One region of the Kribbella sp. NPDC020701 genome, then DNA from elsewhere that is predicted to be linked to it. Evidence: riboswitches for the same ligand, from Rfam matches in the RefSeq annotation. Region 1 holds a riboswitch; each other region holds the start of a gene.
The links. Region 1 has a riboswitch for S-adenosylmethionine ahead of ACZ3HV_RS01320 (aminotransferase class V-fold PLP-dependent enzyme). Riboswitches for the same ligand answer to the same signal wherever they lie in the genome.

Region 1 (10,303 bases):
GATCAGGTCGACCCCGTCGCTCCCGACCACCTTCGCCGACACCAGATCGCCGACCCGGACCCACTCGGGAAGCCCGGTCAGCGTCGTCGACCCGTCCACCTCAGGCCCCTGATGAGCTGCCCGGCCCTCCCCCGTAGGCCCGTCGCCGATGGCGTGGATGTCGTCCGTACGGGCGTCGCCGACGGCGGGGATGTCGTCTGTACGCGCGTCGTCGCCGGCGGCGAGGGTGTCGCCTGTCAGGGCATCGGCGGAGGAGGGCGTCGTGTCCAGGGATTCGACGAGGACTTCGAGGAGTTCGCCGATGCGGGATTCGGCGCGGGCCGAGGTGAGGTCTTCGGCCAGGCGGGTGACGCGGTCGAGGCGGGCGGCGATGGTGTCCTCGTCGAGCTTGCCGTCGTACGTCTCGGCTTCGGTACCGTCTTCGTCGGAGTAGCCGAAGACGCCGATCGCGTCGAGGCCGGCGCGGGAGAGGAAGTCGCAGAGGATGTCGACGTCTTCCTCGGTCTCGCCGGGGAAGCCGACGATGACGTTGCTGCGGATACCCGCGGTGGGCGCGGTCGCGCGGACCTGAGCGATGAGCTCGAGGAAGCGCTCGGAGTCACCGAAGCGGCGCATGCGGCGCAGGAGTGGGCCGGAGGCGTGCTGGAAGGAGAGATCGAAGTACGGGACAACGCCGGGGGTCGAGGTCATCGCGGTGATGAGGGTCGGGCGCATCTCGGCCGGCTGGAGATACGAGACGCGCACGCGGGTGATGCCGGAGACTGCTGCGATCTCGCCGACGAGGGTCTCGAGCAGGCGCAGGTCGCCGAGGTCCTTGCCGTACGAGGTGGAGTTCTCGGAGACGAGGAACAGTTCGCGTACGCCGTTCTCCGCCAGCCACTCGGCTTCGCGGATCACCTCGGCCGGGCGGCGGGAGACGAACGCGCCACGGAACATCGGGATCGCGCAGAAGGCACAGCGGCGGTCGCAGCCGGACGCGAGCTTGAGCGGGGCCATCGGGCCGCCGTCGAGCCGGCGACGCATGACGCGCGGGCCGCTTGCCGGGGCGGAGGTGAGGTCGGGGGCGTCGATCGTCAGCTCTTCCGGCCGGCCCGTGGCGAAGCGTCCCTTGAGAGCTGGGGTGTCAGGCGAGGCGGCGCCGGCAGAGCCGTCGCCGACGGGCCTCAGCTGGTCGGGAATGTGGTCGCCGTGGCCGGGGATGGCTATGCCGGTGGTGGCGGCTCGGGCGGCGGGGGCCAGCGGGAGGAGTTTGCGGCGGTCGCGGGGCACGTGGGGCTGGTGCTTGGTGCCGGCGAGGATCGAGCGGAGGCGGTCGGAGATGTCGGCGTAGTCGTCGAAGCTGAGGACCGCGTCGGTCTCCGGGAGAGCCTCGGCGAGCTGTTCGCCGTACCGCTCGGCCAGGCAGCCGACCGCGACGACGGCCTGGGTTCGGCCGGATTCCTTGTAGTCGGAGGCGGCCAGCAGGGTGTCGACGGAGTCCTTCTTCGCGGCTTCGACGAAACCGCAGGTGTTCACCACCACGGTGTCCGCCTCGGCGGCGTCCTCGACCAGCCGGAATCCGCCGGCTTCGAGCCGGCCGGCCAGTTCCTCGGAGTCGACATCGTTACGGGCACAGCCCAGCGTGACCAGGGCGACGGTGGTGGGTGGCGTAGTCATCACGACGAGTATGACTTGCGGTGCAGCCCGCCACCTAACTCACCAACCCACGCCGCCCAACCCCCACGACGGGCCGTTAGGACGACGGGGATGTACTGAGGGTGCCGTTGGGGTGGGCGTAGAAGCGGTACAGCTTGGTGTTCATGCGCTTCCCGTTCAGGGTGACGATGAGGTTCGCCGGGTTGCCGACGGAGATGCGGATGTCGCCGGTGCTGGTGACGGACTGGGCGATGCCCGAGCCGAGGTGACCCTGGAAGAGCCGTTTGTTCTTCCTGTCGCGGACCGTCAGATAGGTGCCGTCACCTTTCGCCGTCAGGACCAGCTCGGTCTTCAGGACCGGCGGCTTCTTCGTCGCCGTGCGGGTAGGGCTCGCCGACGGCTTCGGGGTCGGCTGCGGCGTGGGAGTGGTGACGGTCGCGGTGGTGGTCGCGGTCTTCGAGGCGTTGGCCTCGATGTCGTTGGGCAGCGTGAACAGGCGGACCATCCCCCAGCCCATCAGGCTGACCAGGATCGCGCCGACCACGACGGCCCAGCGCGGGCGGGCCGGGTGCAGGGTCGGGCCCTTGACCGCGGCGCGTTCCTCGCGGCGGGACTTCTCCTCCTCGACGGCGTGCTCGGCGTCGAAGCTGGCGATCAGCGGTGCGGGATCGGCCTTGACCACCCGGGCGATCGAGCGGATATGGCCGCGGGCATAGAAGTTCCCGCCGCAGCGGGAGAAGTCGTCGGCCTCCATGGCCACGAGCAGCCCGGTTCTGATCCGGGTGGCGGCGCTCAGCTGCTCGATCGTCATGTCGGCCCGTTCGCGGGCCGCCGTGAGCTCGCTGCCGATGCTCACGTCCCCACCATCCTCTCCATCGCCCGGCCTAACTCCCGCGGACCGTCGGCATCGTCAAGCCGACAGCGGGACCGCCGACATCATGTCAACGGCCTTGATGCGACGGGGTCACGGCAAAGTCAGGCTTGTTCCCTGACCGGACACCTGGCATCCGCCAGCATGTGCAGCGCCTGTACCACTTCCCCGTTCGACGGTCGCGCCGTCAACCCGAACGGTACCGCGAGTGAGGAGCCCGTCAGACGACGGTTCGCATCGGTCGTCTTGAGCGTCGAGCTCGGCATCGCTCCCAGAACCGGTCCAGGATCCAGTAAATGAACGGCAATCCGGCCGTCGTCCAGCAGGTGGCGGCGCTGCAGCACCGTCACCTCGTCGATGTCCTCCCAGCGTGTTCCGATCCATTCGTGGCCGATTCGCAACCGGATACCGACCTCGTCGGCGACGAGCATGTCCCCGACCGTCAATGCTCGCGCGCAGATCACCGCCAGTACGGCGAACGCCGCCGCCGCGATCCAGCGCAGTACGCCGGTGGGACTGGTGGATGCGGACGCGGCAAAGCCGACGGCGACCAGCGCAGCTCCCAGCGCGAGCCCGCCGTGCACCCGCTGGGAGGCGCGGACGGTGAACGGCACGGGCTTGGGGTCGACGTCGAAACGGTCCTGCCTGGGCAGTGCGCTCGCGGCGGTCACGGGTCAGTCTCCTCGGAGGGTGGTGATGAAGTCCTCTAGATCATCCGGTTTCACCAGGACGTCGCGGGCCTTCGAACCTTCACTGGGTCCGACGACGCCGCGGCTCTCCAGGATGTCCATCAGCCGGCCGGCTTTCGCGAAGCCGACGCGGAGTTTGCGCTGCAGCATGGACGTCGAGCCGAACTGGGTGGACACGATCAGCTCGGCGGCCTGCACGACCAGGTCGAGGTCGTCGCCGATCTCGTCGTCGAGGTCCTTGCTCGGGCCGGCCACGGCGGTGACGTCCTCGCGGTACGTCGGCTGCAGCTGGGTCTTGCAGTGTTCGACGACGCCGCGGATCTCCGACTCGGTCACCCAGGCGCCCTGGATACGCATCGGCTTGCTCGCGCCCATCGGCAGGAACAGGCCGTCACCCTGGCCGACCAGTTTCTCCGCACCCGGCTGGTCCAGGATGACCCGGCTGTCGGCCAGCGACGAGGTCGCGAACGCCAGCCGCGACGGCACGTTCGCCTTGATCAGACCGGTGACGACGTCCACCGACGGCCGCTGGGTGGCGAGCACCAGGTGGATACCGGCCGCCCGGGCGAGCTGGGTGATCCGGACGATCGAGTCCTCGACGTCGCGCGGGGCGACCATCATCAGGTCGGCGAGCTCGTCCACGATCACCAGCAGGTACGGGTACGGCGTGAGCACGCGCTCGCTGCCCGGCGGTGGCTTCACCTTGCCCGACCGGACCGCCTTGTTGAAGTCGTCGACGTGCCGGAACCCGAACGCGGCCAGGTCGTCGTACCGCATGTCCATCTCGCGGACGACCCACTGCAGCGCCTCGGCCGCCTTCTTGGCGTTGGTGATGATCGGCGTGATCAGGTGCGGAATGCCCTCGTAGTTGTTCAGCTCGACCCGCTTGGGGTCGACCAGGATCATCCGCACCTCGTCCGGCGTGGCCCGCATCAGGATCGAGGTGATCAGCGAGTTGACGAACGACGACTTACCCGAACCGGTCGCACCCGCGACCAGCAGGTGCGGCATCTTCGCCATGTTCGCGACCACGAAGCCGCCCTCGACGTCCTTGCCCAGGCCGGCCACCATCGGGTGGTGATCGTTGCGCGCGGTCGCCGAGCGGATCACGTCGCCGAGGCTGACGATCTCCTTGTCGGTGTTCGGGATCTCGATACCGATCGCGGACTTGCCCGGGATCGGCGACAGGATCCGCACATCGGCCGACGCCACCGCGTAGGCGATGTTCTTCGACAGCGCGGTGACCTTCTCGACTTTGACCGCCGAGCCGAGCTCGACCTCGTACCGGGTGACGGTCGGGCCGCGCGTGTAGCCGGTGACCTGGGCGTCGATGCCGAACTGCTCGAACACCTCGGTCAGCCGGTCGACCACCTGGTCGGACGCCTTGGTCCTTGCCTTGTGCACCGAACCCGGCTTGAGCATCTGTCCGTCGGGCAGCGTGTAAGTGATGTCGCCGGACAGGCTGAGCTGCTCGACCCGCTGTGGGATCGGCGTGTGGGGAGGCGGCTCGGCTGGCGAGTCCGACTTCGAAGGACCACCACCGGCACCAGCCGGGGCGATGACAGCAGCCCCAGCGGCTTCGGAAGCGTCGACGTCGTACGCGTCCTCGTCCACGGCCGACGCGGCCTTGGCCTTGCGCCCGCGCTTGGAGATCTCACGTCCCTCGAGCACCGGCGAGTCGTACGGCTTGACCGTCGGATCGCCGTCGTCCTCCTCCACCGCGGCCTTGGCCCGGCGCTCCTTGCGGGTCAGCCGGACGGTGTCGTCGGTCGGCGCGGCCATGACGGACGGTGCGTCCTCGGGCAGCGCCGTTCGTCCCATCAGTACGTCGAACGCCGCGCGGAACCGCAGTGGGATCGCGTAGACCGGCGTACCGGTGATCACCAGCGCACCGAAGATCGAGAGCAGCACCAGCAGCGGGGCGGCGACGTACTCCGTGAGCAGGTCGGACAGCAGGGACGAGACGACGTACCCGATGGCGCCGCCGGCGTCCTGCAGCGGTCCGTCGGCCGGGTTGCTCGGACGGGGCAGACCGTTGGCGATGTGGACCAGGCCGAGTACGCCGAGGGCGACGGCGGTCCAGCCGATCACCTGACGTCCGGCCGGGCCGTTGCGGTCCGGGTGACGCAGCGTGCGCATTGCAATGAAGAGGAGCATCAGCGGGACAGCCCAGCCGAGCATGCCGACGCTGCCGCCGACGACGGTCCGGATGCCCTTGCCGACCGCGCCCGGGAGGTCCCACCAGATGGCGGCGGCCACGACAACCGCCAGGCCGATCAGGAACAGGCCGGCGCCGTCGCGGCGGTGCTCGGGGTCGAGGTCGCGGGCACCGTGGCCGATGCCGCGGACCATCCGTCCGAGCACGTGCGCGATGCCGATCCAGACCTTCACCACACCGCGACCGAGAGCGATCATGGCGGCCGCGAACGGGCCCGGTCCGCTGTTTTTGGGCGTGCTGGTCCGCGCGGCGGTCGAACCACCGCGTTTCGCGCTCTGCCCACGCTTCTGGGCGCCTGACGAACGGGAGCGTCCACCAGCAGCCGAACGAGCCGTACTCGGCCGTTTGGCTGCCGACTTCTGCGCCCGCGCCGGGGAAGACGTGCGGGTCGCCATATCTAGCAGGCTACCCCGATTACCTCTCGAGTCCCACGTGTCACACGCCGATCACGCTGCCCCATACATAACGTCACAGCGCCGAGCGCCGCCTCAGGCGCCAGTGGTGCCGTCGAGTTGTTCTCGCAAGAGGTCGGCGTGGCCGCAGTGGCGGCCGTACTCGCCGATCATATGAATGTAGATCGTCCGGAGCGTCGACTCGGTCCCGCTGAAGGTGAAGCGCTCGTCCAGCGACCGTCCGGCCGCAGCCTCGTCCGACAGCTTCCACTCGGCGATCAGTCCTTCGTACGCCGCCTGTGCCTCAGCCGGATCGATGAGCTCGAAATCGGCGTCCTTCCCCAACGCCGGCGCGTAGAGCGCCTCGGCCGGCTCCCCGGACGCGAAGTGGATCCGGAACCAGATCCGCTCGACCTTGGTCAGATGCCGGATCAGTCCGAGCAGGGACAGATTCGACGGCGGCGACGGCCGCTCGGCCAGCTGCTCGGCCGTCAGACCCGCGCACTTGTACAGCAGCGTGGTCCGATAGAAATCCAGATAGCCCTGCAGCAGCTCGGCCTCGGGCGCGGTCAGCGAGCCGTCCGGCCGCTCGACCGCCGGCGCCGTCCACGCCTTCTCCACCGTCATGCCGCCATCCAACACGCCCATGCCGTGCAGAGCGAATCGATCACGGATTGACCGGCGGCGCCCAGCCGGGTCGCGGGATCAGACAGAACGGATGACCGGCCGGATCCTCGTACACCGTGGCGGCGAGCTTGCGGGCCCCGAGGGCCAGCACCGCGGACCCGGCCGCGTCGAGGTCGTCGACCATGACGTCGAGGTGCATCTGCTGAGGACGCGTAGGGTCCGGCCATTGCGGGCGCTGATGGCCGAGGGCGCGCTGGAAGGCGAGACCTGACGTGTGGTCGTTGTCGGCGACCACGACCCAGTCGTCGCTCTGGTAGGTGATGGGCTTGCCGAGCAGGGCCGAGTAGAAGCGCGCCAGCTCCAGCGGTTCCGGGCAGTCGATCGCGAGGTGGTGCAGCCGTCCGATCATGGCAACAGTCTGCGCGTCTCAAGATGTGTTCGGCAATCCCGGAATATGAGATTGCCACTGGCGCCCGCTGTGGCCTGTTCGTTACCGTTCTCGGCAGGTCATGAGTGTCAGCGTGAAGCCCCGGCTTGCTGGCCGGCAACCCTCCTCCGCGGTGGGGTGCCCCGGGTGAAGACCAGGCCGTGCGGATACCCCGCTCGGCAAGCGCGGACTTCCCGGGAGCAGCACCATGTCGATCCTCTCCATCCTCGAGCCGGCCTCTACGACGACCACGCGGCCGACCGTCGCCCGGCTCGTCACCGGCAGCATCCCCGCCACGGTCGGTTCGGACCTGCTGGTCCCACTCGCCGACGGCCGGGTCACCGACTACGCGAACTTCGACCACGGAGCCAGTGCGCCGTGTCTGGAGTCGGTCCGGGCCAGCGTCGAGGCCGCACTGCCGTCGTACGCGTCCGTGCACCGCGGCAACGGGTACGCCTCCCGCATCACCACCCAGTGGTACGAGCGTGCTCGCGCCGAGGTGCAAGCGTTCGTCGGTGCCCGTGACGACGACCAGGTGATCTTCACCCGGCAGACCACCGACGCGCTCAACCTGCTCGCCCACGCTGTACCGGCGGACGCGACGGTGATCGTGTTCGAGTCCGAGCACCACGCCGCCCTGCTGCCGTGGCCGGCTGAGCGGACTGTCCGTCTCAACGCGCCCAGCTCGCCCAGCGAGGCCCTCACCAACGTGGCCGACGCACTGCGCAACGCTCCGGAGGGTCCGCGGCTGGTCGTCGTGACCGGCGCCTCCAACGTGACCGGTGAGATCTTCCCGATCGCGGAGATCGCCGCTGTCGCCAAGGCGCACGGTGCGCGGGTCTGCCTCGACGCCGCGCAGCTCGCGCCGCACCGACCGGTCGACATCGCCGCATTGGACGTCGACTGGGTCGCACTGTCCGGCCACAAGCTCTACGCGCCCTACGGCGCCGGTGCGCTGATCGGCCGCGCCGACTGGCTCGACGCCGCCGACCCGTACCTGTACGGCGGGGGCGCGACGACTGCGGTCACCAACGACACCGTGGTCTGGACGACCGGCCCGTCGCGCCACGAAGGCGGCTCCCCCAACGTCATCGGCGCGATCGCCCTCGCCTCGGCATGTGCCGCGATCAGCAAGCACCGCGACGCGATCGAGCAGCACGAGCGCAGCCTGCTCGCCCGACTCCGGACCGGACTCGCTCAGGTCCCGGGCGTCACGACGTACTCGATCTTCGGCGAGGACGCGGACCGGGTCGGCACCGTCTGTTTCACCGTTGCCGGTGTGAGCTCCACGCTCGTGTCCGCGGCGCTGAGCGCCGAGTACGGCATCGGTGTGCGCGACGGAAAGTTCTGCGCACACCCCCTCGTCGGTCACCTACTCGCCGACTCCCCCGAGCACGGTACGGCGGTCCGCGCGAGCCTCGGCCTCGGTACGACACGTGAGCACGTGGACCGCCTCGTCAACGCCGTACGAACGCTGGCCGCCGGTGGACCGCGGTCGGAGTACGAGGACACCGACAACGGCTGTCAGCCCACCGACGACCCGCGGGACCTGCACGCTCCCCGCATCTGGTAACGCCGGCCTCCTACTGCTCAGGAGGTACGAGGCCTACATGGTGAGCAGCGAACGCCAGTAGGTCGGCCCATTCCGACGCGACCATCGCGGCGGGTTTGCCGAAGCCGTGACCGGTGTTGACCTCTACTCGGGTCAAGACAGGTGCGGACGAGGATTGGGCATGTTGCAGCTCGGCGATGAACTTGTGACTGTGCAACGGCACGACCCGGTCATCGTGGTCACCGGTGACCACGAGGGTCGCCGGGTACGACGTGCCGTCGCGCAACCGATGCAGCGGTGAGTACGCCAGCAGGTCCTCGAACTGCTCCGAATCGTCCGGATGACCGAAGTCAGAGGCCCACGCGGCGCCCACGGTGAACAGGTGGAACCGCAACATGTCCATGACACCCACACCGGGCAGTGCGACTCCGAACAGGTCCGGACGCTGAGTCATGGCCGCACCGACGAGCAGACCGCCATTGCTGCGACCGTGAATGGCGAGCTGCGCGGACGTGGTGACGCCGGTGTCCCGCAGATGCTCGGCGACGGCGATGAAGTCGTCGAACACGTTCTGCTTGTTCTTGAGCCGGCCCGCGTCGTGCCAGGTGCTGCCGTACTCACCACCGCCGCGCAGGTTCGCGATCACCAGCACGCCACCGGCCTCGAGCCAGGCCGGCCAGCCGGGCTTGTAGTCGGCCAGGATCGGGATGCGGAAGCCGCCGTACCCGTAGAGCAGGGTCGGTCGTGGCTGCGAGAAGTCCAGGTCGGAGCGGGTGATCAGGAAGTACGGGACCTCGCGGCCGGGCTCGACGCGCCGGGTCACGGTGACCGATGGCGAGGTGAATCCACCTGAACCACGGACCAGCTCCGGCAGCGCACCGACCACGCCGGCATCGGTCGAGACGACGTACGACACCGTGGGGTCGGTCGTGGTCGACAACCCGACGAAGAGCTCGTCGTACTCGGGGCTGGCATGGAACTCCACCACTCCCCCGCCCGGTACGTCGATGACCCGTGCATCCGAGCCGTCGAGCGCGTACAGCGTCAGCACTGGCTGCGCGTCGACCAGCGTCAGCGTGGCCAGTCCGGCAGCCGTACCGCGGACGGCCTGGAGTGTCGCCTCACCCTCGGCGATCAGGTCGACGAACGAGCCATCCAACGACGCGAGCACCACGCGACCACGGGACGCATCGCGGTCGGTACGCAGTATCAGCTGGTCGCCGGACATCCGTACGAACGCGATCTCGTCCGCAAAGGTGTCCACCACCTTCACTGGCTCGCCGATTCCGTCGGAGGTGATCGGGAAGACCCAGAGCCGACTGCCAGGGTCAGTGCCCTCGTTGATGTGGACGATCAGGTAGCGATCGTCCTCCGAGACCTCCGGAGTGATGAAGTAGCGGTCCTGGTCCGGGAAGCTGAGCACGAGCGCGTCCTCGGACTGCGGTGTGCCGACCTTGTGCAGCATCAGCCGTCCACCGGTCAGCGTCTTCGTCTCGGTGCCCTCACTGCGACCACTGGCCGGGTAGTGCAGATAGAGGTACGCCGAACTGTCTGGGAGCCACGTGGCTTCGGAGAACTTCGCTTCCGTCACCACGTCGTCCACGGGCGTCCCGGTGGCGATGTCGAGCAGCCGGAACGTCGTCCAGTCGCTACCGCTCTCGTTGACGCCGTACGCGAAGTACTTGCCGTCTGGACTCACTGTGAACGAGCCCAACGAGTCAGTGCCGTCCGCGGACAGCGTGTTCGGGTCGATGAGCACTCGGCCGCCGGTCAGCAGTTCGTCGAGGGACTCCCCGACGTACACGACGTCCTGTGCCTGTGTGCCGTCGTTGCGGCCGACCAGGTACCACCCGGACTTCTTGGTCGGGACTCCGGCGCGTGGACGCGCGAGG
Region 2 (10,303 bases), on a different contig from region 1:
GGTCTCTTGGTTCTGCCAGTCGCGGAAGGTGACGCCGTCGTCGTAGAGCACGTTGAGGATCGGTACGTGCGCCTGCCACAGGACGAGCCGCCCGCGGTAGGTGACGTGCCTCAGCTCCACGCCGGATCCTTTGCCCAGATGGGTAGGTGCGGACGCGCGCGGCCGGACAACGACCAGATTCCACAGTTCCTGGCCCCCGCGCAGTACCCGGACGCGGACCCAGTCACGGCCTCCGGCGTCAGGCAGGCTGTCGACGCCCACCGGCAGGCTCTCCTCGCAGTCCCCATCGAGCCCGTGGAAGGGATCCGGGTCCCACTCCACGAGCCGGTCGCCGATGTCGACCGCGACGTAGCGGTGCCGCCGTTCGGCCTCCGGGTCGAACACCCCTAACGCGATTCGCCGCAGGGTCGTCCCGTCGTCCCGCTCGACATCCGCCAGCGGTGGCATCGGCTGGTAAACCACGACATCGTCCCGGCCCCGCAGCTCAGCGAACTCCGGGTCATCACGGAGCACCTCGAGCGCAGCACCAAGCTCGCCGCTGGTCGGATTCGGCCGGAAGGCGCTCGGCGTCAGCTCGACGTCGTCGCTGTCGAGCCGACCAGTCACCTCGACCGAGCTGTTCTCTCGCGGGTCGAAGACCATCGCGACGAATCGTGAGCTCTCGTCATGCTTGCGCCCCAGCAGGGTCGGGCCGAGAACTATCAGAGCGGATGGGTCGGCATCACCGAAGTGCTCACGGACCCGTTCGTGGCGCACCAGGACATTCCGCGCTTGCACCAGCCGCTCGGATAGTTCGTCCTCGTAAGGCTCGACGACAACCTCAAGATCCTCAGGCATGGCAACCCCCTTCATTACCTCGGAGGCGACCGGGCCACGACCAGATACATCGGGACCATCTGCGCGGTTCATTGTCGGAGGGGCGTGTTAGCTTGCGGCAACTGGGTGGCGAGAGGGGATGTCATGGCTAGTTTCACGCGGTCCGATGACCTGCAAGGCGCGGAGTTCGTCGAGACGAATCTGCGGGGGGCGCGGTTCGTCGGGGCTGATCTGTCCGAGGTCGTGATGCGCGGCGTCGAGGTACGCGCGGCAGACATCGACGCACCCTGGCTCTCTGACGGCGAGACGTTCTTCCGCGTCAACGGCGTCAACGTGATCCCCTTCGTCGAGGCCGAGCTCGACCGCCGCTTTCCCGGCCGATCCGAGCGACGGGCCGAGGATCCGGACGATCTGCGCGCGGCCTGGGCTGCCCTCGAGCGCACCTGGGCGGCCACGCTCGAACGCGTCGCGGCGATGCCGGCCGACACGGTCGACGTGTCAGTGGCCGGCGAGTGGTCGTTCGCGCAGACGCTGCGGCACCTGGTCCTTGCCACGGACATGTGGCTGGGCGGGGCGATTCTGGAGAAGGAACAGCCCTTCCACCCCATCGGTCAAACAGACACCGGGGCGGGGGACGACGGCCGCTTGGACAGGTCGGTCTTCACGACGGTCAAACCGACGTACGCCGAGGTGCTCGACGTCCGAGCGGGTCGCGTCGAGATGGTGCGCGACTTCCTCGCCACAGTCACACCGGAGTCGCTGGCCGCGCAGCGCAAGAATCCCCACGCCCCCGACTACCCCGAGACCGTTCTCTCCTGCCTGCACGTGATTCTCGAGGAGGAGTGGGAGCACCACCGGTACGCCGTACGCGATCTCGACACGATCGAGGCAAAGCCCGACGCCTGAGCACATGCTGTCGGATCAGCGGATCGCATAGCCGCCGAGGGAAGGTTCGAGCTGTTCGAAGGCCTGGCGCGCCAGGTCGGCGAGCTCGTCCGTCGTTTCGGCACGCGTCTTGCCTTCGAGCGTCATGCGAAACGCTTGCCGGAAGAGGACGCGATGAACCGCGGCGAGCTGGGCTGCGGCGACCGCCAAGGTGATGTCTGCGCCCGTCTCTGTGCCGGTCTCTGCGGCGAGCGTGTCAGCGATGGCCACTTCGCGCTGTTCGTCGATCTCGCGTAGCCGGGCGAGCAGAGCGGGACTGCCGGTGATCATCTTGACGAACCCCTCACTGGCCAGCCCGACCGATGCGTCCTGACGTCTGAGTGCCTCGAAGTACGCACGGTGTAGCGCGGCTAGAGCCGATTCCCCGCTCGCGCGGCCGGCGATCGCTTGTGCGGCGTGCGAGGCGAGCTCGACGTGCTGGTCGAAGACCAGATCCTCCTTGCGCGGGAAGTAGTTGGTGACCGTCATCTTGGCGACGCCGGCCGCCTCCGCGACCTCGGCGATCGTCACCTCGTCGAAGCCACGCTCGAGGAACAGCGCTGTCGCCACGTCCGAGATCTGCTGCCGGGCCAGCTGTTTCTTCCGCTCCCGCAGTCCGGACCCACGCTCACTCATACGTCGCAGCCTAGCTCAATTATGTCCGACCCATAGATAGGTTTGACATAAAATTAGGTCGAGCATATGGTTTTGCCGAACCTAGAGAGACGGAGGTGCGGCATGCCAGTGGAGACCGGTCAACGGGCTGGGAGGCGAGGCGGGCTGGTTCCGCTCGACCCGATGCTGCTGCGGTTGGGCGGCGTACTCAGCCTCGCCGCGGTACTGGCCGGGCTGGACGCGACGATCGTGAGTGTCGGCATCGACTCGATCGCGAGCGATCTGGGTGGACCGTTGTCCACGCTGCAGTGGGTGTCCACGGGCTATCTGCTGGCGATCTCGATCGTCATCCCGCTCTCCGGATGGCTGGCTGATCGGTTCGGTGGCCGGCGAGTGTGGATCGCGTCGGTTGCGCTGTTCGTGGCCGGATCGATCCTGTGCGGCTTCGCCTGGTCGGTGCCCGCGTTGATTGCGTTCCGGGTCACCCAGGGCATCGGTGGCGGAGTGATGCAGCCGGTCGGACAAGGGATCCTGGCACAGGCGGCCGGACCTGATCAGCTCGGCCGGATCGTCGGCGTACTGGTCATCCCGGTGTTGTTCGCACCAGTCGTGGGTCCGGTCATCGGCGGAGTGATCGTGCAGGACCTGGACTGGCGCTGGATGTTCTTCGTGAACGTGCCGGTCGGGGTGCTCGCGCTGCTGATGGCAGTGCGAGTGATCCCTGAGGACCGGCCCGCAGCAGGTCGCGAGCAGCTCGACTGGCTTGGGCTGGGCCTGCTGTCACCGGGTCTGGCTGCGCTGATCTTCGGCTTGTCCGCTGTTGGCGATCACGGCGCCGGCTCTGTCCGTGCGATCGTCCCGCTGATCGGCAGCGTCGTACTGCTCAGCGCTTACTGCGTGCACGCGGTTGTCACGAGGAAGCCGCCGCTGATCGACCTGCGCCTGTTCGCCCGTCGCGGTTTCACCGCTGCCACGACGAATTCATTCCTTCTGGGCGCCACGCTGTACGGCTCGATGCTCGTCCTCCCGCTCTACTTTCAGCAGGTTGAGCACAGGGGTGCCATCGAGGCCGGATTCTCACTCGCACCGCAGGCGCTTGGCGCTGCGGCCATCTCGTACGTCGCCGGCCGTCTCACGAATCGCATCGGTCCTCGTGGGGTGATCTTCGTCGGCATCATGCTCAGCCTGATCGGCACCGTACCGCTGATCTTCCTCGGCTCCGGCCTCGCCAACTGGATCATGCTCCTCGCGTTGGCCGTCCGCGGTGCCGGGATCGGCGCGACGATGGCTCCGGGGATGGCGACGGCGTTCGGCAGTGTCGAGCGGCACCAGGTTCCCCGTGCCGCGAGTGCCTTGAACGTGATGAACCGCGTCGGCGGCTCGATCGGCATGGCAGTACTTGTGCTCATCCTCCAGGGCCAACTGGCCCAACACACAGGCAATCCGGCCGCGGCGTACGGCGTCACCTTCGCGTGGGCGCTTGGGCTGTCGGTCCTTCCACTTTTCCCCGCACTGGCGTTTCCCGCCAAGAACAAGGAGATCCCATGTCCTACGAAGTGATCGTGGTCGGGGCCGGCCCGGTGGGGTTGACGCTCGCGATCGAGCTTCAGCTCGCCGGAGTCCAGCCCCTCGTGCTGGAGCGGCTGGCCGAGCCCGCTCCCCAGCGCAAGTCACGCGGCGTCGGTCCGCTGGCCTTCGAGGCGCTCCAGCGCCGTGGACTCGGCCCGGCGCTCGAGGCCTGCCAGCCCGAGCGGCAGGACGAGAAGAAGCGAGATCATGGCAGCGCGAAGAACCATTTCGCGTGGATCCACAAGATCGATCCTGATCTGCAGGAGGAGCCCGATCGCACCGGGCGGCTGATCTGGCAACCGGACCTGGAGCGGATCCTGGCCGACCACGTTGTTGCCCTCGGCATCGACGTACGGCGCGAGTACACGGTGACCGACCTCGTCCAGCATGCCGAGGGCGTCTCGGTCACAGTCACCACACCTGACGGCGAGCGACGGCTCGAGGCGGCGTACGTCGTGGGTTGCGACGGCGGCCACAGCGCGATCCGCAGGCTGGCCGGATTCGACTTCCCGGGCACCCTGCCGATCATGACCGCGCGTCAAGCCCAGGTCGAGATCGCCGATCCGGACAAGCTCCCTCCGTCCGGCCGGCTCGAAGGCGGGATGTTGATCCACGGCCCGGGCGTGCTGGGTACGTTCGATTTCGTCGAGGGTCCCGACGTACCGCGGGGTGCGGTCACGCCCGAGGAACTGCAGGCGAGCGTACGGCGGGTCGCCGGCGTGGACGTGGACATCACCGAGGTCAGCGACGGACTCCGCTTCACCGACAACGCTCGTCAGGCGAGCACGTACAGACTCGGCCGGATCCTCCTCGCAGGAGATGCGGCCCACGTGCATTCGCCCAACGGCGGACAAGGTCTCAACCTCGGCCTGGTCGACGCTGTCAACCTGGGGTGGAAGCTGGCGGCGCAAGTACGAGGCGTGGCTCCTGAGGGGCTCCTCGACAGCTACACCGACGAGCGGCACCCCGCCGGCGCCGCCGTACTGGCCAACACCCGCGCACAGTCGGCCCTGATGCGCCCTGGTCCCCACACTGACGCACTGCGCGACCTCGTCTCCGAACTCATGGACATCCGCGAAGTCAATCAGTACTTCGGACGCCTCCTCGGAGGCCTCGCACTCCGCTACACCTTCCCGTACACCAAACCCGACGACCACCAACTAATCGGCCACCACTGCCCCGACCTAACCTTCACCACCGCGACCACTTCCGCCCGCCTCAACCAGTTCACCCGCTCGGGCCGCGCCGTACTGCTCACCCCACCCCACACCCCCACCCTCAAAGCGGCCGCCGGCCGGCGCGATCGCCTGGAAATCGTCGAGGTCAACTCCATAGACGACAACCGCCTATCCGCCCTCCTAATCCGCCCCGACGGCGCAATAGCCTGGGCCACCACCCCCGGCGAACCGCCAAACGAGCTGCAACTCCAAACAGCCCTCACCACTTGGCTAGGCGCCCCCGCCTGACGCCAAAGTGGATCTGCTGGATTCGTTCAAGACTTGGTGGGGGGCCGCTCGTAGGTTCGGACTGTGATGGTCTAGCGGAGGAGTGATATGAGCAAGGTGTTCAGTGCGCACGCTGTTTCGGTTGATGGGTATATCAGTGGGCGGACTCCCGATGGGGTTGCGGAGTTCGGGCGTGGGCTTGGTGATGCGGGGATGCTCTTCGACTGGTACTTCGACGGGGACACGCCGAGCGAGCTGTTCGGCGGGTTCAAGTTGAGTGAGCCGAGCGCCAGGTTCTTCGACATCATCGCGGCGCGGGTGGGGGCGACGGTCTCCGGGCGTACGACGTACGAGCACTCGAGCCACTGGGGAGGCGATGGGCCGCATCCGACGGCACCGCTCTTCGTGCTCAGCCACCGGCCAGCGCCCGAGATCAGCGAGCAGCAGACGCTCGTCACCACAGGGATCGAGGACGCGATCGCGGCGGCGCGTGAGGTTGCCGGGGACAAGGATGTCGCGGTCATGGGTGGCGGCGCACTGACCTCGGCCCTGGCGGCGGACCTTGTCGACGAGGTGATCCTGCATCAGGTACCGATCCTGCTCGGCGGCGGTCGCAGCTTCTTCCAGGAGGTCCCGAAGCACGTGCGGCTCCGGCTGGTGGAGGCCATCCCGGCACCCGGCGTCACGCACCTCCATTACGAGGTGGTCCGATGATCCTCGTCACGGGCGGCCTGGGCATGATCGGCGCCCACACCGCCCGCGCGCTCCTGGATCTCGGACATGAGGTCGTCGTCACGACGTACCGCCGTACCGAGGTCCCGTCGTTCCTCGCCAGCCAGGTCACCGTGGAATCCCTCGACGTCACCGACCGGGCAGCCTTCCTCGCCCTCGGCGATCGTCACGACATCAGCAATATCGTCCATCTCGCCGGCAGCATCCCCGGCGAGGACCCGGTCGACTTCTTCCGTACGGACTTGACCGGCCTGCTCAACGCGTTGGACGCCGCTCGCGCGTGGGGAGTCCGCAGGTTCGCTGTCGCGAGCAGCCTCGGCGCGTACCTCGGCCGGACCGAGATCCCCTGGCACGAAAAGCTCGCGCTGCCGACCGCGCAGTTGCCGCATCTGATCATCGCGTTCAAGAAGGCCGTGGAGCCGCTGACCACGCACAGCCTCCAGGGCAGTGGTGTCCAGCCGGTCGTACTCCGAATCGGGACCATCTGGGGACCGCTCGTCGATCCGGAATCACCGTTCTTCTACATTCCGCCGTACATCAGCGCCGTACTCCGCGGTGAGCAACCGAAGCCGCTGTACGCCGACGACGGCGGCGACTGCTGTTACGCGCCGGACGCTGGGCGCGCGATCGCCCTCCTGACGACCGCGGAGACGTTGCGGCACGACACCTACAACGTGTCCAGCGGCCGGCCGTACACCAACCGCGAGTTCGCGGAAGCCCTGCAGGCGATCACGCCCGGCCTGAAGCTCGACCTCCTGCCCGGGCGCCAGGCCGGCCCCGGCGCAGACCCGTACCTCGACATCACCCGGCTCACCCACGACACCGGCTTCGAGCCAACCTTCGACGTCGCCAAGTCAGTCGCCGACTACGCCGCCTGGCGCACCAACAACCCCCGCTGACCGAGTCAGTCAGTTCGCGGTTGATTTGAGAAGGAACCAGTAGTTGGTGGTGGGGCCTCAGGAGGCGCTGGTACGGTTTGGCGTTGGTCATGAGTGTCAGCGTTCAGCCCCGGCTTGCTGGCCGGCAACCCTCCGTTCGTGGGTGGGGTGCCCCGGGTGAGGACCAGGCTCGGCGCAGGAGTGCCGGGCAAGCCGCGAGTGGGAGGTTTGGCATGGCATCGTTGCGGTTCCGTTCGGCCGGGGCGGAGGACGCCGACCAGGTCGCGTTCCTGCACGCCGATAGCTGGCGTCGGCACTACCGGGGCGCGTATGCGGACTCGTTCCTCGATGGGGACATCGACGCCGATCGTCGGTCGGTCTGGTCGGGACGGCTGGCGGCGCCGGCCAGGTCCGCGACCATCCTCGCCGAGTACGACGACCAACTGGCGGGCTTCGTCCACGTCGAGTTCGACAAGGATCCGCGGTGGGGCAGCCTTGTCGACAATCTGCATGTTGACTATCGGCAACGCCGTACCGGGATCGGCACTCAGCTTCTGGCCCGCGCAGCAAACGCGGTCGTCGGCGAGGCGAAGAGCAACGCGATGTACCTGTGGGTGCTGCAGCAGAACACAGACGCGCAGCACTTCTACCGGGCGGCGGGAGGCAGTTCGGTAGAAACGGCCGCCGTACCACCGCCTGGCGGAGATCCGACTCGACTCAACGGCACTCCGAAGTGCCTATGGATGGCCTGGCCCGAGGCATCGCAGTTGGCCGGATCGCTGAAAGCGGATTGAAACCGTCGTCTGGGAGATTGGGGAGATAGAGCCCAAGGAGGAGACCATGCGACCACTGATCGTCTTCAGCGACATGACCCTCGACGGATTCATGGCCGGACCGGACAACGACCTCGACTTCATGGCCGATGACCCGCAACTGACGAGCGAGCTGACCGGCGAACTGATGTCCGTTGCGGACACGATCATCTGGGGCCGCAAGTCGTTCGGACCGTCAGCCGCCTACTGGACGACTGCCGAGGGCGACCTGGCTGCGTGGCTCAACACAACGCCGAAGTTCGTCCTGTCATCGGACAAGAGCTTCGACGTCAGCGCCTGGGAGAACTCGACCCTGGCCGCCGGCGACGGAGCGGACCAGGTTCGCCAGTTGAAGGAGTCCACCGGCGGCAGCCTGGTCGTGTTCGGAGGAGTACAGACCGTACGCTCGCTCGTCGCCGCAGATCTCGTGGACGAGTACTGGCTCAAGCTCAACCCCGCGATCGTCGGTCGCGGCGGATCGATGTTCTCGGAGGTGGGCGAACGCAGGAAGCTGACGTTGAACAGCGCGCGGTCCTACCCCTCCGGAACCGTTGCGCTGGTCTACTCGACGGGCAGAGGCTGAACCGAGAAGGTGGTTGCGACGTAGGGATCTGTGTCTACGCTCATCGGGGGGAGGGCGATTGGTGCGGATCCGGCTGCTCGGAGGTTTCGGGGTCGATCGAGGGGGACAACCCGTCGATGGCCATGTCTGGCGTCTGCGGAAGGCGCGGACGCTGGTCAAGTTGCTCGCGCTGACACGGGATCAGCGGCTGCATCGCGACGTACTGCTCGAGGCGTTGTGGCCCGATCGGGCTCCGACGTCCGCGGTCAACAATCTCCACCAGGCGCTGCACGTCGCCCGTCGAGCGCTTGCGGGCGACGAGCCGAGCAACGGTTTGCTCGAGTTGCGCGACGACTTCGTGGTGCTGCTCGCGGACGGTCTCGTCGAGGTCGACGTACGGACGTTCGAGCAGTTGGCCGCGCACGGGCGGACCAGCGGTGACCTCGCCGACCTGCGTGCCGCGGTCGCTGCGTACGCCGGCGATCTGCTCCCCGAGGACCGGTTCGAGGACTGGGCCGACCGGCCGCGGGACGAGCTCCGGGCGACCTTCTGCGACCTCCTCGTGGACCTGGCGGAGGCGACGGAGAACGACGTAGAGGCGCTCGACGCCCTGCAACGCGCCCTCGCCATCGACCCGCTCCACGAGCGTGCCGTCCGCGACCTGATGCGGCGTCATGCGGCGATGGGCCGATCGTCGGAGGCCTTGGCCCAGTACGAACGCCTCCGCACCGACCTGCGTACGACGTACGGCACCGATCCGGACCCGGAGACCCAACGCGTGTACCGCGACCTTCTGACAGGCGAGGCACCCCCGAACCGGCCCCGCCACAACCTCGCCCCCGCCCTGACCAGCTTCGTCGGACGCGAGCGCGAGATCGCCGACCTCCATCGCCTGCTGGACCGGGGCCGGTTGGTCACCCTCACGGGGGTCGGCGGTGCGGGCAAGACGCGACTTGCGGAGGAGGCTGCGAGGCGGCTGCTCGATGCGTACGCCGATGGCATCTGGATCGCCGACCTGGTCCCGGTGGCAGATCCGCGGCTCGTCCCCGACACGGTCGCGGCCGCATTGGGACTGGATCCCGCAGCGGGCTCGGACCCATTGCGCACACTGATCACCCGCTTGGCTCCACGAAACCTCCTTCTTGTTCTGGACAGCTGCGAACACCTGCTCGCTGCCTGCGCCGGACTCGCGAGCGCAGTACTGCGAAGCTGCCCTGGCGTCACCGTGCTCGCGACGAGCCGCGAGCCTCTGCACACGCCGGGCGAGGTGACCTTCCGGGTGCCCTCACTCGAGCTGCCGGAGCCTGAGGATGCCGGTGACCTGAGCCGGCTCGGGACGCTGGCTTCGGTACGGCTCTTCGTCGACCGGGCCCAGGACGTCCGGCCCGGCTTCGTCCTCGATGCGGACAACGCCGCGCCCATCGTGGAGATCTGCCGTCGTCTCGACGGCATTCCACTCGCCCTGGAACTGGCCGCCGCCCGCGCGTCTCACCTGGAGGCGGCGGAGATCGCCGAGCGGTTGAGCCAGGCTCTTCCGCTGCTCGGCCGGCACGGTGAGATCACGCGGCATGCGACGTTGCGGGCCGCGCTCGAGTGGAGCCACGCGTTGCTCTCGGACGACGAGCAGATCCTGCTTCGGCGGCTCGCGGTCTTCGCCGGCAGCTTCTCGTTGCCGTCGGCCGAGGAGGTGTGCGCGGACGATCGGATTCCCGCCGCGGACGTGCTGGACGGTCTCGGTCGCCTGGTCGACAAGTCCCTCTTGCAGGTCGACCACGACGGTCCGCGTTCGCGCTATCGCCTGCTGGAGACCATCAGGCAGTTCGCGCGGGAGCGACTCGTCGCCGCGCACGAGGTCGAACCGCTGGAGACAGCGCACTTCGAGCATTTCCTGGAGTTGGCCTGCGCCCAGGATCCGGAACGGGCCAGCGTTGTCGTCGAACGTCCACAGTC
Region 3 (10,303 bases), on a different contig from region 1:
CGCGGAGTACGGGCTGGCGGAGCGCGTCGCCGACGAACTGTTCGACGCGTCCCTCGGCTTCCGCATGCGCCGCTCGACCTACGTACGCCGGGCCGGGATCGAGGAACGGACGGCCACCCGCGACCTCGCGAGGCTCACCGAACTGGAGTTGCTGCGAGCGGTCGGTGAGACGAAGGGGCGGCACTACGTGATGGGTGATCGCCTTGCCGAACTCGTCCAGGGCGCACTTTCCACTCGCGAGCCGCTGATCGATCCATACCCGTGGATGCGAGAGCGGCTGGCGGCGGCGCCGACACCGATCCGGTAGTTGTCCGTGGGGTGAGTAAGACTTGGGGGGTGAGTTCGCGGGTGCGGGTTTGGCGGGTTGGGCGGGTGGTGGATCCGCATTCGGTGATCGGAGGGTTGCGGAAGGGGCCGGGGGATCCGGCGTATGTGTTCGACCCGGGGCGGCGGACGGTGTGGCGGGCTACGCGGACGCCTGACGGGCCGGTGCTTCTGCGGCTGACGCCGTACGCCGGGGAGGTGGAGGCCGAGGCCTGGGGACCGGGAGCGTCGTGGGCGCTGGACGGGGTGCCGGAGTTGCTGGGGGAGGCGGACAGCTGGGACGGGTTCGAGCCGTTGCCGGAGCACGCGGCGTTGGTGGACGCGGCGCGCCGGTTCCCGCATCTGCGGGTGCCGCGGACGCGGGCGGTGTTCGAGGCGATGGCGGCCGCGGGGATCGAGCAGGTCGTCACGGGCAAGGAGGCGTTCCGGGGCTGGCGGCTGCTACTTCGTGAGTACGGCGAACCCGCGCCGGGCCCGAACGGTCCGGACGGACGGATGATGATGGTGCCGCCCGCGCCGGAGGAGTGGCGACTGATCCCGTCCTGGCAGTGGTTGCGGGCCGGCGTGGAGAACCGCCGGTCGCGCGTCGTCGTGACGGCCGCGACCCGGGCCAAGGCGCTCGAGCGGACGCTGGAGCTCACCGACTCGGCCGAGATCGAACGCCGGCTGCGATCGCTGCCCGGCGTCGGGGTGTGGACGGCCGCCGAGGTCCGCCAGCGGGCTCACGGTGACGCGGACGCGTTCTCGTTCGCTGACTACCACGTGTCGCGCAACGTGTCGTACGCCCTGATCGGCGAGGAGCTGGACGACGACGGCTGCGCCGAGCTGATCGAGCCGTATCGCGGTCATCGGTTCCGGGTGCAGCGGCTGCTGGAGCTGGCTGGAATCGCTCACCCCCGCTACGGCCCGCGCAAGTCCCTGCCCACGCACACCCCGGGCGCAACGCATCGCTTGAGGTAGCGCTGGGCACCGGGCCACCACGATGACGATCGACGGGGACGGGCTGTACCTGGTGGCCGGCCTGGCATTGCTGCTCGGTGCCGTCCTGCCCCGCCTCTTGCGCCGGTACGCCGTCTCCGCGCCGATCGGCTTCCTCGGCGCCGGCCTGCTCCTCGGTCTCGCCGTCAACCGGCAGCACCTCACCCCGCTCGCCGAACCCAAGCTCACCGAGCACCTGGCCGAGCTGACCATCCTCGTCGCGTTGATGGGCGTCGGGCTCGCGATCGACCGTCCGATCGGCTGGCGGCGCTGGAGCGTGACCTGGCGTCTCCTGTTCGTCGCCATGCCCGCCTGCATCGCCGCGGTAGCCGGCGTCGGCTGGGGGCTCGGCCTGGCTCCCGCGACCGCGCTCCTGCTGGGAGCCATCCTCGTACCGACCGACCCGGTGCTCGCCTCCGACGTCCAGGTGCAAGGCCCGACGACCGGCGAAGGCGCCGAGCCGGAGGAGGACGACGAGGTCCGCTTCGCGCTCACCTCGGAGGCCGGGCTGAACGACGGCCTGGCGTTCCCTTTCGTCTACGCCGCCATCTTCGCCGCAACCAAGGGCGCAGTCGGGGGCTGGGCCCTCGAGTGGCTCGCCTGGGACCTGATCGGCCGGACGCTGATCGGCGTCGCGGTCGGTGCCGGGGCGGGCTGGCTGCTCGGCAAGATGGCCTTCTCCGCGCCGTCCCGCGCCTTCCGGCTGGCGGACTCCCGCGAACCGGTACTGGCGCTCGCGATGACACTGGGCGTCTACGGCCTGGCCCAGGTGCTGCATGGCTACGGCTTCGTCGCGGTCTTCGTCGCGGCCCTGGCGCTGCGGGCGGCCGAGCGCAGCCACGACTTCCACGAGGAGCTGCACGGTTTCGTCGAGCAGCTCGAACACATCCTCACCTGGGGGATCCTGCTGCTGCTCGGCGTCGCGATCACGGCCGGGTTGCTGAAGCCGTTGACGCTGACCGGCATCGGAATCGGGCTCCTGCTGGTGCTGGTGATCCGTCCGCTGATCGCCTGGGTCGCGCTGGCCGGTACGCCGATGCGCCGCTCGGAGCGGTGGGTGACCGCCGTGTTCGGCGTCCGCGGCGTCGGGTCGGTGTTCTACCTCGCGTACGCCGGTGCCGACTTCCGCACCGACCTGCCCTGGCTATGGGCGACGGTCGGCTTCACCGTCGTCCTGAGCGTCGTCGTCCACGGGATCGCGGCGACTCCGCTGATGCGGATGCTCGACGTACGCCGGGATCGGGCTGCCTGAGCGCGACGCGCCGGTGGAGGAGATCGCGCTCGCGGCCGGGTTCGCCACTCCGGTGACGCTGCGGCACCATTTCGCGAAGCAGTTGCAGACCTCGCCATCGGCGTACCGGCGGGCTTTCCGGGCCCGGCAGGGCTGAGACCTCGCGTCTCGGATGGTGGGAACGGAAGACACAATATGGACCCGATTGGGTAGTCTCGGGGGAGCTCATCCAGAGGGACTGAGGGAAACGGCCCGTTGAAGTCCCGGCAACCCTCCCCGTTGAGGTCCCGCTCCCGGGTTCCTCGCGGCGGACCGGTGCCAAATCCGTCCCGCGCCGAGATCCGGTCCCGGGGAAGATGAGAGGGGAACCTCACTCATGAGCCTGACCGCCGCCACCCACACGATCCGTGAAGGTGCCTTCGGCAACGGTACGCACCTGAGCTGTCGCGCCTGTGGGGCGAAGTCGCCGCTCGGTCCGTTCTACGCCTGTATGGAGTGCTTCGGTCCGCTCGAGGTCGGGTACGACTACCCGACCATCACGCGGGAGCAGATCGAGGCCGGTCCCAAGAACATCTGGCGCTACCAGCCACTGCTGCCCGTCCCGGTGGACGTGGCCAGCTTCCCGAACACCGAGCCCGGCTACACCCGGCTCATCGACGCCAAGAACCTGGCCCGTGAACTGGGCCTGCGCAAGCTCTGGGTGAAGGACGACTCGGGCAACCCGACCCACTCCTTCAAGGACCGCGTGGTCGCATCCGCCCTGAGCGCCACCCGCGAGCTGGGCATGAAGGTCTTCGCCTGCCCCTCCACCGGCAACCTGGCCAACGCCGTCGCCGCGGCCGCCGCCCGGGCCGGCATCCGCTCGGTCGTCTTCATCCCCAAGGACCTGGAGCGACCCAAGATCATCACCACCGCCGTGTACGGCGGGACTCTGGTGGCCGTCGACGGCAACTACGACGACGTGAACAAGCTGGCCTCCGAGATCGCCGGCGAGGAGGAGGGCTGGGCGTTCGTCAACGTCAACGTCCGCCCGTACTACTCCGAAGGCTCCAAGACGCTGGCCTTCGAGATCGCCGAGCAGCTCGGCTGGCGAATCCCGCAGCAGGTGGTGATCCCGGTCGCGTCCGGCTCGCAGCTGACCAAGATCGACAAGGGCTTCACCGAGCTCGGCAAGCTCGGCCTGGTCGACGCCACCGACTACAAGGTGTACGGCGCTCAGGCCACCGGCTGCTCGCCCGTGGCGCAGGCCTTCCGGGACGGCCACGACGTGGTCAAGCCGGTCAAGCCGGACACCATCGCGAAGTCCCTGGCGATCGGCAACCCGGCCGACGGACCGTATGTGCTCGACGTCGCCCGGCGTACCGGCGGTGCGATCGAGGACGTCAGCGACGAGGAAGTCGTCGAGGGGATCCAGTTGCTCGCCCGGACCGAGGGCGTCTTCGCCGAGACCGCGGGCGGGGTGACCGTCGCGACGCTGAAGAAGCTGATCGCGACCGGGCAGCTCGACCCCGAGGCCGAGACGGTGATCATCAACTCCGGCGACGGGCTGAAGACGCTCGACGCCGTGGCCGACCGGGTCGGCCCCAAGGTGACCATTCCCGCGTCGTACGACGCCTTCGTGAAGGCAGGCCTGCAGTGAGCGTGAGCGTACGGGTCCCCACCATCCTGCGGCCCTACACCCAGGGCGTGTCCGAGGTCTCGGCCGAGGGCGGGACGCTGAGCGAGGTGCTGGAGTCGCTGGACGGCTCCTACCCCGGCATCAAGGGCCGGGTGCTGGACGAGTCCGGCGAGCTGCGCCGGTTCGTGAACGTGTACGTCGACGATGACGACGTACGGTTCGCCGACGGCCTGCAGACCGCGATCAAGGACGGCGGCCAGGTCTCGATCATCCCCGCGGTCGCGGGCGGCTGATCCTGCCGGTGGTTCCGGGCGTCTTTCGTCCGGAACCACCGCTACCGTCACCTGCATGGCGACGAAATGGACCATCGGCGGGGATGCCGCCGATCCGCAGAAGCTGGCCCGATTCTGGGCCGCGGCCCTCGGGTACGTGATCGAGCCCGGATTCGACGATCCGGACGGCTCGGGGATCATCGATCCCGACGACGTCGGGCCGGCGATCGGCTTCCTCCGCGTGCCCGAGCCCAAGACCGCGAAGAACCGTCTGCACATCGACATCCGCGTGGCCGGTCCCGGCGCCCGCGACGCCGCCTCCGCGGACCGCATGCGCACGAAAGCCGCGGAGTTGGTGGCGCTGGGGGCTGTTGAGGTCCGCGAGGACTTCTACGGCCCCGAACTCGGCCACATCGTGATGCTCGATCCCGAAGGCAACGAGTTCTGCGTCGGCTGACTACGATGCTCTGGTGCGCGCTGTTGTGATCGAGCAGTACGGCGTTCTGCCCGCCGTACAGGAGGTTCCGCGGCCTGAGCCGGCGGATGGCGCGGTCGTCCTGAAGGTGGAGGCGACCGGGCTATGCCGGAGCGACTGGCACGGGTGGATGGGCCATGACTCCGACATCGTGCTGCCGCATGTCCCGGGCCATGAGCTGGCCGGGACCGTCGCCGCCGTCGGGGCTGGGGTCTCTGGCTGGCAGGTCGGCGATCGGGTGACGACGCCGTTCATCTGCGCCTGTGGTCAGTGCGAGCAGTGCCAGGAGGGCAACCACCAGGTCTGCCCGAACCAGCTCCAACCCGGCTTCAACTACTGGGGCTCGTTCGCGGAGTACGTCGCTGTCCCGTACGCCGAGGTGAACCTGGTCCGCCTCCCCGACGACATGGACTTCGCCACGGCCGCGGGCTTGGGCTGCCGCTTCGCCACGTCCTTCCGCGCCATCCACCAGGTCGGCCGTGTGGCTCCGGGCGAACGCGTCACCATCTTCGGCTGTGGCGGCGTAGGCCTCTCCGCGGTGATGATCGCCGCAGCTCTCGGCGCCGAGGTGATCGCCGTCGACACGAACCCCGACGCCCTGAAGCTCGCCCGCGAGTACGGCGCCTCCCACACCATCCAGGCGTCACCGACGGTCGTCGACGAGATCCACGCCCTCGGTGGTGCCCACGTGACCATGGATGCGTTGGGCTCCAACGCCATCGTCCAACAAGCCCTACAAGCTTTGCGCCCGCGTGGTCGCCACCTCCAGGTCGGCCTCCTCCCCTCCGGCGTGCAGCTCGACGTCGGCCGGTTGATCGGCCAGGAACTCCAATGGCTGGGCAGCCACGGCATGCCCGCCCACGCCTACCCGGAAATGCTGTCGCTAGTTGCTTCAGGCAACCTAAAACCCGCCGAGCTGATCACCCGCACGATCACCCTGGAAGAAGCCCCCGCTGCCCTAGCCGCTTTGTCCAACGGCACCCCAGCCGGCGTCACCATCATCCAACCCACACCCCACTAACCACCCACGCGCTGCGTAGCACGCGGGGGTGTACTACAGGCGGATCAGATACACCGTCGGGGGACGCCCGGTGCGGCCGTGTTGCTGGGTGCCGGTGGGGGCGGCCAGGCCGGCTCGTTCGAGGCGTTTGAGGACTCGGCGGGCGGTGCGGAGCTGCACGGCCAGGTGGTCGGCGACGTCTTGGGTGGTGAGGCCGTCGGGGAGGGTGGCGGTGAGTTCGCGCATGCGGGCGAGAGTCTGGGTGTTGAGGCCGACGCGGCGGGCCAGGAGCGGGAGGCTTTCGGGGCCGCGGCGGGTGGCGGGCTGGTCGCCGGAGGGCTCGATGACGATCTCGACGTCGTCGGACATCGACACGACGCCGGCGACCGCGCCGATCGACTCGGCCCGGCTGACTGCGCGGCGGGCGAGTGCTTCCGCCTCGGCCGCCGTACGTCCGACGCCGAAACCGACGTACGCCGTGCTGTGCCGGGCCGCGAGGTGGTCGAGCAAGGGCATCCGGGTGAACTGCTCGGTTGCCTGCTCGAGCAGGCCGCGGGTGGTGACGACCAGATGCCGCCCGTCCGGCAGCGCGGCCAGGCTGCCGCCGAGCGTGATCAGATCACCGGCCAGTGCGTCGTCCGGCTCGGGCAGTGCGATCACGCCGAGCGCTACCTGCGCGTCACCGACGTGCTGCCCGGTCGTCGTCAAGACCAAGGCCTGCAACGTCGACCGGATCGAGTAACGGGAGGGCGCGAGCCGTACCGACGGCATCTCGTTCTCCAGCAAATGGAACGCCGAGCCGAGGCAGCTGATCGCGACCTTGGTGTCGTGCTTGTCGCGGGCGGTCCGGTGGAAGGCGACGATGTCGTCGGAGGTCAGGCCCGGCCGGTACGGCAGCACGTGGATCTGGTCGGTCGGGAGCTTGGCCTCGATCAGCGTCTCCAGCACCTCACTACGCCGCAGTGTGTCGATCGAGAACTGGGTGACGTTGTGCCCGAGCCGGAGCAGTTCGACGAGTGCACGGAGCAGCGTGGCGCCGTCGTACGACACGTACATGGCGGGCCGGTCGATCACGCCGGCCTCGGTGGCGATCGTGTACGGCACGACCCCGGTGAACAGCAGCGCGTCGACCTTCTCGTGCGCCTGCTCAACGAGGTCGACCGCCTCGGTCTCGTGCCGGTAGGGCAGCGGGAGCAGGGTCGCGCCGCTCGGCGGACCGACCGCGATCACCCGCAGCACCAGGTCCTCCGGACCGACGACGCCGACAGTGAGCGTCATCAGGCCACCGCGCCCGGGGCTGAGCTGATCTGCACGGCACTCCTTCGACGACTTCTGGTCTGGCCCTCAACTCGCAGAATAGCGCAGCCGGCCCCGGGCACTTGACGTTCAAGGCGGCTTCTCTTAGTTTCGGTCAAGACCACAATTGTCGCCACTCGAGGCGGTCGCCGGTGTGGGTGGAGCGTCGGAGGGAGCGAGCCACCTAACGGGCGAGATCCTCGAGGCAGCGGATGACCAGGTCGCGCTCACCAAAAGGCAGCGTCGGGCCGTAGGGGTCGTAGGCGGCTTCCGCTGGGAGCAGGCCTTCCCACTCGGCTGCCCAGAGCATGCGCTGCACGTAGCCCTCGATCGGGGCGTAGAAGGTGGCCGCGGCGAACCGGTCCAGCCGTTCTGAGGCGGTCAGGAAGCCACTGTGGTCCCCGGACGTCCAAGCCTCGAGGACGGCGGCGGACAGCGGGACCTGGGCCGCGGCGATCCCGACGAGGGCCGTATCCGCGCCCCACATGAACGAAGGCCCATACATCCGGTCCTCACCGGTGATGAGCAGCTTCCCGGTCCCACGCCCGGCCCAGATGGCGTCCTGGCACCCGATGGCCCGATCCAGCGTCGCGGTCTTCACCCCGAGCATGGACGGCAGCGATAACAGCTCACGGATCAGCGAGGGCGGGTACGGATACCCACCAGCCTCGCCATGGAGGTAGAAACCGACCAGTGGCAGCCCACTCTCCGCCGCCACCCGCTCGTGCAACGCCACCGCCTGCGCATGCCCGTCCGGCAACTCTCGGAGCGCAGCCAGCGGATAGACCATCACCGCGTCCGCTCCGCCCGCAGCCGCCTCCAGAGCCATCGCTACCGTCGCGTCAGTGGCCTCCCGCAGGCTCTGCGCCGACGAGGACCGCGGTACGCCGACTCCCGCGACGATGGGCACGTCCGTAGCCTGCCGCCACGTCTCCAGCACCTTGGACCGGTCAGCCGCGGACAGGTAGAGCCCACGCCCGGTGTGGGCCCACACTGCGACCCCACCGACGGACTCTGCCGTCAGAGCGCCGGCGTACGCGGTCAGAGCGTCGTACGCGACGACGCCCTCTGAGTCCATCGGAGTGACGACTGCGGGGAGCAGTGTGCCGCGGAGTCGTTCGACGAGCGGGTGCATGAGGGACCTCTCAGACGTCGTGGCCGAGGCCTGGGCGCTTGGGTACGTCGATCCAGCCGTCGCAGTCGGCGAACACACTCGGAGCCAGCGGGTCCTCGTCGACCATCAGCGGCCCGACCAGGTCGGCCGCGACGGTGGCACCCGGTACGGCGGCCGCCAGATGGACCGCGGCCAGGGTCGCCACCCCCAGCTCCGGCATCGAGCCTACCTTCACCGCGAGCCCGGCCGCCTCGGCCACGTTGGCGATCTGGAGGGCGCGATGCAGGCCGCCGACCTTGAGGATCTTGATGTTCAGTACGTCGGCCGCCCCACGGCGAGCGATCTCGAGAGCATCATGCAGTGAGTGCATGCTCTCGTCGACCATCACCCGGACGTCGAGCCGCTCACGCAGCCGCACCAGCCCGGCCAGGTCCCAGCGCGGCAGTGGCTGCTCCAGCAGGGTCAGACCGGCTTCGGTCATCTTGGCGAGGTAGGGCAGCGCTGTGGTCGCGTCGTACCCCTCGTTAGCGTCCAGGCAGAGCTCTGCGTCGGCAGGGATCGCCGCACGGACCGCACGGATCAGCTCGAGGTCCTTGGCGGGGTCTTGGCCACCTTTGACCTTCAGATGCCTGAATCCTTTACCGGCGTACTCCGCGGCCTCCAGAGCCATCTCGTCGAGCGTGCCGAGCCCGACCACCCACGTCGTCTGCACGCGTTCTCTGACACTGCCACCGAGGATCGCGTGCACAGGCCAGCCGCTCAGCCGACCGGCCAGGTCATAGAGCGCGATGTCCAGTCCGGACTTGGCTACCTGCTGACCGCGGAGCACGGCGTCCATCAGTACGTGCGCACCGGCCCGGTCGAGCGGGTCACGGCCGATCAGGGCCGGCGCCAGGTGCTCCTCGATGGCCGCGGTGACTCCGGCCAGCGTCTCACCGGTGTACGCCGTCATCGGTGAGGTCTCACCGATACCGACCGCGCCGTCGGCGGTGTGGATCTCGACCACCAGGCTGACCAGCTCGGTGCTGATCCCGCTGCTGATCTGGAACGGCCGACGGTACCGCGCACTGACCACGCGGGTCTTGATCGCGCTGATCGGACCTACTCCGGTCCCGGCCGGCAACCCGACCGGATGCGATGCAACACTCAATTCCGGCTCCTCGGGTCGCAATCTGATCGGAAAGCATTTACGGTCAAGACCGTAAATACCGCGAGCGCTCTCTGTCAACGGAAGGTGGCACCCCCGATGCGGCTGGGTCTCTATCTGAACCTCTACGGCACCCCGGACGAGCGCCCGCGGCTGGCCGACGCGGTCGAGCAGGCACGGCTGGCCGAGCAGGCCGGCTTCGAGTGGATCGTGCTCGGCGAGCGGCATCTGCACCGGCCCGGGTACCACGAGATCCTCACGTCGCTGACCTGGCTGGCGGCCCACACCGAGCGGATCGGCCTGGCCACCGCCGGGATCGTGGCCCCGCTGTACGACCCCGTCGTACTGGCCGAGACGCTCGCGCACATCGACGTACTGTCCGGTGGCCGGCTGACCGCGGGCTTCGTGCTCGGGTACCGGCCGGAGGAGTTCGCGCTGTACGGCGTGACGCAGGCCGAGCGGGTCGCGCGGTTCGAGGAGGGCCTGGAGATCCTGACCCGGTTGTGGACCGAGGACGAGGTCACGTACGACGGCAAGTTCACCAGCATCCGCGCGGCGTTCCTGTCGCCGCGACCGGTGCAGAGTCCGCGCCCGAAGCTGTGGAACGGCGGCCGCGTCTCCGCGATGCTCGAGCGGACCGCACGGATGTGCGACGGCTGGACCACGTCATTCAACGAGCTGGACTCCGACCTCCCGGCCAAGATCGCCGAGTACCACTCCTACCCGCGCGGCGAAGGCACCCTCGGCGCCGAGGTGATCCTGTGCCGGGAGGGTTTCTGCGCGCCGACGTCGCAGGACGCGCGGCAAGCCCTGGAGGAGCCGCTGCGCGACCTGTACGACGCCTACAC

Region 2: it holds a riboswitch for S-adenosylmethionine, as region 1 does, so the genes downstream of both, ACZ3HV_RS04935 (GNAT family N-acetyltransferase) here and ACZ3HV_RS01320 (aminotransferase class V-fold PLP-dependent enzyme) in region 1, are expected to answer to the same signal.
Region 3: it holds a riboswitch for S-adenosylmethionine, as region 1 does, so the genes downstream of both, thrC (threonine synthase) here and ACZ3HV_RS01320 (aminotransferase class V-fold PLP-dependent enzyme) in region 1, are expected to answer to the same signal.

What each region holds. Positions count from the first base shown of each region.
Region 1 is NZ_JBVHFT010000001.1:290,504-300,806, reverse strand. It holds gene ACZ3HV_RS01350 (MiaB/RimO family radical SAM methylthiotransferase) at 1-1,656, opposite strand, end outside; gene ACZ3HV_RS01345 (helix-turn-helix domain-containing protein) at 1,733-2,491, opposite strand; gene ACZ3HV_RS01340 (hypothetical protein) at 2,611-3,177, opposite strand; gene ACZ3HV_RS01335 (FtsK/SpoIIIE family DNA translocase) at 3,181-5,808, opposite strand; gene ACZ3HV_RS01330 (DinB family protein) at 5,902-6,432, opposite strand; gene ACZ3HV_RS01325 (VOC family protein) at 6,473-6,841, opposite strand; SAM riboswitch class IV at 6,938-7,051, shown strand; gene ACZ3HV_RS01320 (aminotransferase class V-fold PLP-dependent enzyme) at 7,068-8,432, shown strand; gene ACZ3HV_RS01315 (prolyl oligopeptidase family serine peptidase) at 8,443-10,303, opposite strand, start outside.
Region 2 is NZ_JBVHFT010000002.1:295,264-305,566, forward strand. It holds gene ACZ3HV_RS04900 (hypothetical protein) at 1-837, opposite strand, end outside; gene ACZ3HV_RS04905 (DinB family protein) at 961-1,722, shown strand; gene ACZ3HV_RS04910 (TetR/AcrR family transcriptional regulator) at 1,738-2,376, opposite strand; gene ACZ3HV_RS04915 (DHA2 family efflux MFS transporter permease subunit) at 2,479-3,915, shown strand; gene ACZ3HV_RS04920 (FAD-dependent monooxygenase) at 3,900-5,390, shown strand; gene ACZ3HV_RS04925 (dihydrofolate reductase family protein) at 5,478-6,083, shown strand; gene ACZ3HV_RS04930 (NAD-dependent epimerase/dehydratase family protein) at 6,080-7,000, shown strand; SAM riboswitch class IV at 7,086-7,200, shown strand; gene ACZ3HV_RS04935 (GNAT family N-acetyltransferase) at 7,213-7,773, shown strand; gene ACZ3HV_RS04940 (dihydrofolate reductase family protein) at 7,820-8,374, shown strand; gene ACZ3HV_RS04945 (BTAD domain-containing putative transcriptional regulator) at 8,436-10,303, shown strand, end outside.
Region 3 is NZ_JBVHFT010000008.1:67,316-77,618, forward strand. It holds gene ACZ3HV_RS20265 (Fic family protein) at 1-307, shown strand, start outside; gene ACZ3HV_RS20270 (DNA-3-methyladenine glycosylase family protein) at 337-1,284, shown strand; gene ACZ3HV_RS20275 (cation:proton antiporter) at 1,307-2,554, shown strand; gene ACZ3HV_RS20280 (hypothetical protein) at 2,568-2,690, shown strand; SAM riboswitch class I at 2,756-2,896, shown strand; gene thrC (threonine synthase) at 2,910-4,172, shown strand; gene ACZ3HV_RS20290 (MoaD/ThiS family protein) at 4,169-4,444, shown strand; gene ACZ3HV_RS20295 (VOC family protein) at 4,500-4,880, shown strand; gene ACZ3HV_RS20300 (zinc-dependent alcohol dehydrogenase family protein) at 4,894-5,919, shown strand; gene ACZ3HV_RS20305 (hypothetical protein) at 5,953-7,176, opposite strand; gene ACZ3HV_RS20310 (dihydrodipicolinate synthase family protein) at 7,379-8,329, opposite strand; gene ACZ3HV_RS20315 (mandelate racemase/muconate lactonizing enzyme family protein) at 8,340-9,458, opposite strand; gene ACZ3HV_RS20320 (LLM class flavin-dependent oxidoreductase) at 9,555-10,303, shown strand, end outside.